DNA from 3 places in the Mesobacillus sp. LC4 genome. Region 1 is predicted to be linked to each of the others. Evidence: a T-box and tRNA genes for the amino acid it is inferred to sense, from the RefSeq annotation. Region 1 holds a T-box; the other regions hold tRNA genes.
The links. A T-box is a leader RNA that pairs with one kind of tRNA and senses whether it is charged. The one in region 1 lies ahead of argS (arginine--tRNA ligase), so its partner is inferred to be a tRNA-Arg.
Positions count from the first base shown of each region.

Region 2: it has a tRNA-Arg gene. The T-box ahead of argS (arginine--tRNA ligase) is inferred to sense a tRNA for this amino acid. The anticodon was not compared.
Region 3: it has a tRNA-Arg gene. The T-box ahead of argS (arginine--tRNA ligase) is inferred to sense a tRNA for this amino acid. The anticodon was not compared.

Region 1 is NZ_JBGCUB010000001.1:803,743-807,023, forward strand. It holds gene AB5I83_RS04170 (hypothetical protein) at 1-67, opposite strand, end outside; gene AB5I83_RS04175 (hypothetical protein) at 271-471, shown strand; gene AB5I83_RS04180 (OsmC family protein) at 472-741, shown strand; gene AB5I83_RS04185 (GNAT family N-acetyltransferase) at 877-1,353, shown strand; T-box leader at 1,393-1,607, shown strand; gene argS (arginine--tRNA ligase) at 1,651-3,281, shown strand, end outside.
Region 2 is NZ_JBGCUB010000001.1:76,054-79,334, forward strand. It holds gene rph (ribonuclease PH) at 51-806, shown strand; gene AB5I83_RS00370 (XTP/dITP diphosphatase) at 820-1,425, shown strand; gene AB5I83_RS00375 (metallophosphoesterase) at 1,418-1,942, shown strand; tRNA gene AB5I83_RS00380 (tRNA-Arg) at 2,065-2,141, shown strand; gene ilvE (branched-chain-amino-acid transaminase) at 2,511-3,281, shown strand, end outside.
Region 3 is NZ_JBGCUB010000002.1:718,480-721,760, forward strand. It holds gene whiA (DNA-binding protein WhiA) at 1-665, shown strand, start outside; gene AB5I83_RS09820 (HPr family phosphocarrier protein) at 688-945, shown strand; gene clpP (ATP-dependent Clp endopeptidase proteolytic subunit ClpP) at 1,002-1,607, opposite strand; tRNA gene AB5I83_RS09830 (tRNA-Arg) at 1,970-2,041, shown strand; gene rpoN (RNA polymerase factor sigma-54) at 2,467-3,281, shown strand, end outside.

The DNA of each region.
Region 1 (3,281 bases):
GGTTCAACAAAATGGCAACTACCAAAGCAAGTGCCAGCAAAAGAACGACAATCGCAGTGATTAACATCTCTCCACCCCCTTCCTTCATAGAAGATAGGTAAGATTCGAACCTTACAACAACATCTTATGAAAAAATAACGGACGAGCATCAGCTTGTATCATGGAATCTTAAAGACGGGCTGCCTATTTTATAAGAAATAGGTTATTATTTGAAAAATGGCACAGTTTCTAATATGGTGGAGTTAGAAATTCAAGGAGGGGGTCGTTTAATTGTCCGAGCCAATCGCGTTAACGAAGATAACAGTAATCCAGAAAGATACTCCCAATAAAATCAGGGAGGCTTACATTGATGGTTTTAGTGAGCCTTTGCTTTTTGGGGTACATGGTGGTGTAAAGCAGTTCTATGGTGTGAATCCAGAGGTAGAATATCCGTCTACACTAGATCATATCGTTGCTGCAGCAGGCGGCTGACTGGTTGGAACCCTATCTGGCGCGCTGGAGGCGCGTAAAATACCATCTTCACCTGATAAAGTCAAAGCGAACATCCAAGGAACAATTGAAGCACCTGAAGGAGTCCTGAAAATTACAAAAATCAACTGCCACTATGAATTGAAGGTTCCTTCAGGAAATAGGGAAGCTGCCGAAAGAGCATTAAATGTTTTCGAACGGGGATGTCCAGTCGCACAAACATTAAAGGGCTGTATTCAGTTCAATCATACTTGGGAAATCGAAGAATACTAGTAAAAATGAGTCCTTATCCTAATAAGATGAGGGCTCATTTTCACTTTTTAAACAAGAGGATTTTTTATTATGTAAAGGATTTTTAGTTCTATCCTCGAATTCTTATTTATATCTTTTTGAAAAAGGGGAGTCCATGTGATTGAATTAGTGCGTGTAAAACAGGAGGATGAAGCAATACTCCAAAATGTAATACAATTTTATATTTACGAATTTACTGTCTTTCAGGATATCAAGCTTGAGCAATCTGGATTTTTTGCACCCTTTGATTTAAAACCGTATTGGAATGAAGCCGATTTATATGCTTTTTTTATCAAGCATGAAGGAGAACTGGCGGGTTTTGCCATGGTTGAAAGTGGAGATCCCAATGTTATCCTGGAGTTTTTTATCATGAGGAAATTCTACCGAAGAGGGTTTGGGAAAGCAGCGGCGGACAAGCTATTTGACCTATTCCCTGGAAATTGGAGCATTACTCAGGTAGAGAAAAATGAGCCGGCAAGGAACTTTTGGCGAAAAGTGATTGGCGATTATACTGGCGGAAACTATATTGAAAAGTTCGATGATCACAATCGGTCAATACAAGAATTTAATACCGGATTATATGCAAAAAAATGATTGCAAAAGGTCTGAAGAGTTGTTTATAATGGTAAAAATATCAAATCGATGAAAAAGAGAGTAATTATTCTATCTTTGCTACAGCGAGCCAGGGACAGTGGAAGCCTGGTGCATCAGAATAATGAAGCGCACTTTTGAGATGCTGTCCTGAAACTAAGTAGGGATAGCCGGGATTTACCCGTTATCAATTGGAAGAAGGTTCCGAAACTCGGAACAATTGGAGTGGTACCGCGGGATAAACTCTCGTCTCTTATTTAGAGACGGGAGTTTTTTTATTTTATATAAGGGGGTAATTTAATGGATTATGTAAAACTGTATGCTGAGTTGCTTGCCGCTGAGCTAGAAGGGGCTCTCCCGTGTTCAGAAATAGAGAGGTTAATCGAGAAACCGAAATTTTTGCATCAGGGTGACTTAGCTTTTCCATGCTTCCAATTGGCAAAAACCATGAGAAAACCGCCGGTTGTTATTGCGGAGGAGTTACATGCCCGGTTGCAAAGCTCAGTTAATAATTCAATGGAACGTTTTGAAGCAGCCGGTGGTTATGTAAATGCGTTTTTAAACAAGGCGGAAGTGACCAAAGAACTATTGATTGAAATCGGGCAAAAGAGGAATCATTATGGTGATCTTGATCTTGGTGGAAATCAAATTGTCACAATTGACCTTTCTTCTCCGAATATTGCGAAACCCTTTTCCATGGGCCATCTGCGGTCAACCGTTATAGGAAATTCATTGTCGCTTATTTATGAAAAGGCTGGATATAAGACCGTGAAAATCAACCATTTAGGAGATTGGGGAACTCAATTCGGCAAGCTTATCACAGCATATAAACTTTGGGGATCAGAGGAGAAAGTAGAGAAGAACCCAATACAGGAGCTGCTGGCGCTATATATAAAGTTTCATGATGAAGCAGAAAGCCAGCCGGAGCTGGAGCAAGAGGGGCGAAACTGGTTCAGACGTCTGGAAAACGGGGATGCTGAGGCACTCAAGCTATGGAAATGGATCAAGGAGGAGTCACTTAAGGAGTTTAAGAAGATTTACAATCTCATGGGAATTGTGTTTGATTCATACGCTGGGGAAGCTTTTTATAATGACAAAATGGATTCAATCGTGGAAATGCTAAAAGCAAAGGACATGCTTGTTGATTCGGATGGGGCACAGGTAGTCAGCTTGGAAGAACATGAACTTCCGCCTTGTCTTATTAAAAAATCGGATGGCGCAACATTGTATGCTACCAGGGATTTAGCCGCAGCTAAGTACAGATTCGATAGCTATTCATTTGTAAAATCATTGTATGTGGTCGGCAATGAGCAAAGTCTGCACTTTAAACAGCTCAAAGCAGTGCTGGCAAAATTGGACTTTCCATGGGCTGTCGATATTGTTCATGTTCCATTTGGCATGATGTTAAAGGATGGTAAGAAAATGTCCACGAGAAAAGGGAAGGTAGTCTTGCTCGAAGATGTTCTTAATGATTCCATTCAACTGGCAGAAAAGAATATAGAAGAAAAAAATCCTCATTTGGAAAATAAAACAGAGATTGCAAAAATGGTTGGTACCGGCGCAATTGTTTTTCATGACCTGAAGAATTTTCGGATGAACGACATTGAATTTTCCCTGGAAGAAATGTTGAAGGTTGAAGGGGAAACAGGACCTTATGTTCAATATACAAATGCACGGACACAATCGTTATTGAAAAAGGGAGGATTCAAATGGACGAATGAAGACTTCAAGTGGGCAGCTATTGCGGAGTGGCCAGTGATCACTGAGCTTAAGAACTTTCCGGAAACAATAAATAGAGCGATTGATAAAAACGATCCATCTTTGATTGCTAAATATGTCCTTGATTTGTCCCAGGCCTTTAATAAATATTATGGAGAAGTCCGCATCCTAGAAGAAAATGCTGAAAAGAACGCACGTCTTCAATTAGTCCA
Region 2 (3,281 bases), 730 kb from region 1:
GTTCAAAGGCAGGCTGCCTGCCTTTTATCATGCGAAGGAGGACACTTATAATGCGATTTGATGGGCGTGAACCATTGCAATTAAGACCAATACATATTGAAACGGATTACTTGAAACATCCAGAAGGTTCGGTACTGATCTCTGTTGGGGATACGAAGGTGATCTGCACTGCCAGCATAGAGGACCGCGTTCCGCCATTCATGAGGGGAGCGGGCAAAGGCTGGATCACGGCAGAATACTCGATGCTCCCGCGTGCTACCGAACAAAGGAATATACGTGAGGCGGCAAAAGGTAAGATTTCCGGAAGAACGATGGAAATCCAGCGTTTGATTGGCAGGGCATTGCGCGCTGTCGTCAATCTCGAGGCTATAGGAGAGCGGACAGTTTGGGTCGATTGTGATGTCATCCAGGCAGATGGCGGAACGCGTACCGCTTCGATCACAGGTGCTTTTGTTGCGATGGCTATGGCTCTTGAGAAGCTGAGCAAGCAAAAGAAGTTGTCTGCTTTTCCAGTGACAGACTTCCTTGCTGCAACGAGTGTAGGCGTTTTAGAGAACGGTGAGGTTGTGGTAGATTTGAATTATGTCGAGGATTCTGCTGCCCATGTCGATATGAATGTTGTCATGACTGGAAATGGGGAATTTGTTGAGCTGCAGGGCACTGGGGAAGAAGCGACTTTTTCATACAGCCAGCTGCAGGATCTTTTAAAGGCTGCACAAGATGGAATTTCAGAACTTTTCGAGAAACAAAAGGAAGCACTCGGAGAAGAATTGACTGCCAAAATTGAGGGCGGAAAACGGAGATAGGAGAGATCTCAAAATGGACTCAGTCATTATCGCGACAAAAAATAGCGGAAAAGCAAAGGAGTTTGAGAACCTTTTTTTACCAAAAGGGTTGGCGGTGAAAACTCTACTCGATTATCCAGAGCTAGAAGATGTGGAAGAAACAGGTTCAACTTTTGAGGAAAACGCCATACTAAAAGCTGAAACGATTGCTAAAAGCCTTGGTGTGAGAGTGATCGCGGATGACTCCGGGCTTGAAATTGATGCATTGGAAGGCCGGCCGGGTGTCTATTCGGCACGATACGCAGGTCTTGAAAAAAATGATGAAAACAATATCGACAAAGTTCTCGATGAACTCCAGGGTGTCCCTGATAGCGAGCGCACTGCAAGATTCTGCTGCGCACTTGCGATGGCAGAGCCTGGCAAGGAGACGGTGACTGTATTCGGGACGTGTGAAGGAAGAATCCTCGGGGAGAGACGCGGTACCAATGGTTTTGGCTATGATCCGATTTTCTTCGTTGAGACGAAAGGGAAATCGATGGCTGAATTGGCATCAGACGAAAAAAACAAGATCAGCCATAGGGCAAATGCGATCAGGAAGCTGGATGAGCTCCTAAAAGAGCGTGAGGAACGCAATGAGTAGGGTGCTGATTGTCAGTGATAGCCACGGGTCGACTGAGGTGCTTGAAGGAATTGAGAATCTGCATGGCAATGATGTGGACTTGATGATTCACTGCGGAGACTCAGAGCTTTCTGAAAGTGATGCTGCGATTGTGAATTTCAGTTCGGTGAAGGGGAATTGCGATTTTTATGGCAATTTCCCTGATGAGGAGATTCATGTGATTAATGGCGTGAGAATTTTCGTGACACATGGGCATCTATACTCAGTGAAATCCACACTGGTAAACTTGTACTATAAGGCAAAAGAACTGCAGGCTGATATCGTCTGCTTTGGGCATTCTCATTTGCTGGGAGCAGAAATGGTGGATGATGTACTGTTCATCAACCCTGGAAGCATCAGGCTTCCACGCGGCAGAACTGAAAAGAGTTATGCCATACTCGAGCTGGAAAGCGGAAAAGCGATATTGCGAATCTATGACTTTGGAAATGGCGAGATTTCTGCGTTGAGACAAGAGTTTTCACTTCACAAAACAAATTAAAACTACTATAATGATTTTCTGAGGGGAGCCAGCAGGTTTCCCTCAGAAAAAAGTTTTTGATTTTTTATTGACATTTAGTTATTTGGCTAATATAATAAATCTTGTCTTTAAAAAACAACCACGTCCCAGTAGCTCAGCCGGATAGAGCATACGCCTTCTAAGCGTACGGTCGGGAGTTCGAATCTCTCCTGGGACGCCATTTAAACTACATACCTTAACTCACCTTTTGGGTGAGTTTTTTTTTATGCCTTGAAGTTTTGTCCATCCTCAGGAACTGAGGTCAAAACACATCCTGAATAAAAAATTTATTTTTTTGTAAATGTGAATATATCAACAATGTAAGCGGATACAAATTAACTAACTAATCTAAATTATCAAATAATTTAGAAAAAGGGTGTTGACGAGGGGGTGAATTGGGCGTAAGATAATCCTCAAATAAAAAAACAAGTTAAATGCATCGAAAGTGAGTCATAGTTTTCTATTCAATTTTTGGATAATGTAAAACTGTATTTTTTTAACCTGTGAATTTAATAATTTAAAGCGTCTATTTGTTAAAGGAGTGTTTATTGTGCCCGATCAGTGGATTTACTTAAACGGGGAATTCGTCACCAAGGAAAATGCTAAAGTTTCAGTATATGATCATGGATTTTTATACGGAGACGGTATTTTTGAAGGGATACGGGTATACAGCGGCAATATTTTCAGGATGGAAGAACATATGGACCGGCTTTACCGGTCAGCCAAGTCCATCATGCTGAACATGCCACACTCCAAGGAGGATTTCACCGGCCTGGTTGTTGAAACGGTGCAACGGAATCAACTGAGAGATGCTTATATCCGAATTGTTGTCTCCAGGGGTGTCGGTGACTTAGGACTTGATCCTTTTAAGTGTCCGAGCGCGAACGTGGTCATCATCGTTGAGCCACTGGCTATTTTCCCGAAAGAGTTGTATGACCGAGGGTTGGAGATCGTGACAGTCGCGACAAGAAGAAATCGTCCAGACGTATTGAGCCCGAAAGTGAAATCGCTGAACTATTTAAATAATGTTCTTGTGAAAATCGAAGCTCATCTGGCAAATGTAAGTGAAGCGCTAATGCTGAACGATCAGGGATATGTTGCAGAAGGTTCCGCGGATAATATTTTTATCGTGAGAGGCAATACATTCCTCACACCGCCAGGTTATGTAGGAGCTTTAGAAGGCATCACCAGGAATGCGGTTATCGATATTGCTAAAGATCTAGGGTACGAGGTAAAGGAGGAACCATTTACCCGCCATGATGTATACACAGCCGACGAAGTTTTCCTTACAGGAACGGCAGCAGAAGTGATCGCGGTCGTC
Region 3 (3,281 bases), on a different contig from region 1:
AAATTCTGGAGGATTTAAAGATTTTAGGAGAAGGCTTTGAAATAATCCACGAAATTTCGCCGGAACTCGTGAAAAAGAAATGTTGTAAGCGTTCTTATTTAAGAGGCGCATTTCTCGCAGGAGGCTCTGTGAACAATCCGGAGACATCTTCCTATCATTTGGAGATTGCCTCCATGTACCAGGAGCATAATGACTCATTATGTGAACTGATGAATACATTCGGCCTGAACAGCAAAACGCTTGAGCGCAAAAAAGGGTTCATCACCTATTTGAAGGAAGCGGAAAAAATCACAGAGTTCCTGAACATCGTTGGCGCCCATAATGCACTGCTGCGATTTGAGGATATCCGGATTGTCCGCGATATGAGAAATTCAGTTAATCGTCTTGTGAATTGTGAAACAGCTAACTTGAATAAAACGATTGGTGCTGCATTAAGACAGGTGGAAAATATCCGCTACATACGGGATACAGTCGGTCTGCAAATTTTGCCGGATAAACTGAGGGAAATCGCTCAGCTCCGTGTCGACTACCAGGATGTCACCCTTAAAGAATTGGGCGAAATGGTCAGCGGGGGATCAATCAGCAAATCAGGAATCAATCACCGGCTGCGAAAGATCGATGAAATAGCAGATAAACTGCGTGCCGGGCAAATTACAAATAAATAGAGGGCTAGAGGAGGAAAAAGCAATGGTTGAAAAACAGGTGGAAGTGAAGTTGAAAACGGGTTTACAGGCTCGTCCTGCGGCATTGTTCGTGCAGGAAGCAAACAGGTTCTCATCCGATATTTTTCTCGAGAAAGACGGTAAAAAAGTGAACGCGAAAAGCATCATGGGATTGATGAGCTTAGCTGTAAGCGCTGGCGCATCCGTGAATCTGATCGCTGAAGGCAATGATGAAGAAGAAGCAGTTGAGAAGCTTGCTGAATACATCCAAAAGGAAAACTAAAAATAAATACTAAAAAACTCGCTTCCCATTTAAAGGGAGCGAGTTTTTGATTGAGCTTACTTGTCTTTCTTTTCCTCTAGTACGTTGCGAGTGATAATCTGGTCTACAAGACCATATTCCTTCGCGCGCTCAGCAGTCATGAAGTTGTCGCGGTCCGTATCTTTCGCGATGACTTCAAGCGGCTGGCCAGTGCGCTCGGAAAGAATCGTATTCAGCTTTTCGCGAAGGAAAAGGATGCGCTTCGCAGCGATCTCGATTTCTGTCGCCTGTCCTTGAGCACCGCCAAGAGGCTGGTGGATCATGACTTCTGCATTTGGCAGGGCATAACGCTTGCCTTTCGTACCAGCAGCAAGAAGGAATGCACCCATTGAAGCAGCCATACCGATACAGATTGTCTGTACATCCGGCTTGATGAACTGCATTGTATCGTAGATTGCCATGCCGGCAGTAATGCTGCCGCCCGGGCTATTGATGTAGATAGAAATGTCCTTTTCCGGATTCTCAGCTTCCAGGAAAAGCAGCTGGGCTACGATGGAATTAGCAACATTGTCATCAATTCCGCTTCCAAGCATAATGATGCGATCCTTCAAAAGGCGGGAATAAATATCATATGCCCTTTCGCCCCGATTCGTTTGTTCAATAACTGTAGGAATCAAGTTCATGTTTGTTTTCCTCCTTTAACGTAAGATCATTTCACTGCATTTACTAAAGGCATAACAGTCTTTATAAAAGCAGGGTACTGCCCTAAAAAGGCAGATTGCAGGCTGGCATAAACTGGTTCGCTTGCCAGAACACCTATGTAGTTTAATGATACACGCATGGTCAATAAAGGTCAAACGAATCGCTTGTAAAGCCTGCATAAACTGTTCGACAATAATGTATATTCCAATTTACTGTACCGTATCCATCTTACCCAAGATTGTTATTTTTAAACAAATAGCAGTCCTGAGCTTCCAAAAAAACCTGCTTGCAAAGGGACTGAACATATCCTATAATAGGTAAGCGTAACGCCAACTATTAACATGCCCTCGTGGTGCAACGGATAGCACGTAAGATTCCGGTTCTTGAGATGTGGGTTCGATTCCTGCCGAGGGCGTAGAATAAGTATTTAAGTGGCTTTTGAGAGTGATCAGATAAAACTGTCCAAGTTTTGTCTGGTCTCCTCGAAAGCCTTTTTTATTTTCTTTATCCCTAAATTAGGGGTACGGTGCAATTATTGAGGATGACGGTGCAATTCTGGACTACTTTGGTGCAATTATCGTGTTAGATAGCGCAATTCTAGCCGCTGAAGGTGCAATTATTGCGGCTCTATTAGAGAAAAAGTATTCGCAGTTACTTTTTCACAGGCAATACCTTGCTCATATCAGGGCATTTCCTGTGAATTTGATAAGTTAATAGATACGAATTCAATTGGATGAGGGAAATAGTAATTGAAAACAGAGCGCTTATATTGCCAATGCCAAATTCTTTCCATACACCAAACCCCGTTTATCATGTAAAATGAGTGCAGGGGTGATTGAGATGGATTTGAAGGCTGGTTTATGGCAAAAGCAGACATTAAAATTAGCGATGACTCAGGAACTGACCCAGGCGATTGCGCTTTTGCAATACTCTGCGCAGGAGCTGGCAGCGTTTCTTGAAACTAAATCAATGGAAAATCCCCTGATGCAAGTGGACTTTAAAAACATCTCCAATTTTGATGCGAGTATGGACCGTACACGAAAAACAAGAAAAAAAACGTTTGAACGGGACCAGAAGAACTTGATCGAACAGATTGGCGCGGGTACGAGTGATACCCTCGAAGACTATCTACTATCTCAATTGAACTTATTAAAAGCAACACCTGAAGAAAAATTGATTTTACATGAATTGATTGAAAACATAGATGAAAACGGTTACTTGAACTTGCAAAGACAAGACCTTGTCAGAAGGTTTTGTGTTGATGAAGAAATTGTCGATTGCGCTTTCTTTAAGCTTCAGTCCCTTGAACCGGCCGGCATCGGTGCGAATGATCTCAAGGAATGCCTGCTGCTTCAATTGACAAGGCAAAAGCGCACACCTGAAAATGAACTGGCAATAAAGATTATTTCCGAACATTTCCTGCTTTTTGCCGAGAAAAAGTGGAAGGCATTGGCGAAGATGCTGAATATCGATGTGAAGGAAATCCAAAAAGTCCATGATGATATCCAGCAGCTGAACCCTAAACCTGGGGCAGCCTTCCAGCGCGAGAAGCCTGCCTACATTGTCCCGGATGTGGTCGTCAAACGGGAAGCGAATGAACTCTCGGTTAGTGTGTTCGATGCACTGATTCCTAAAATTTCTTTTAATGAAGGATA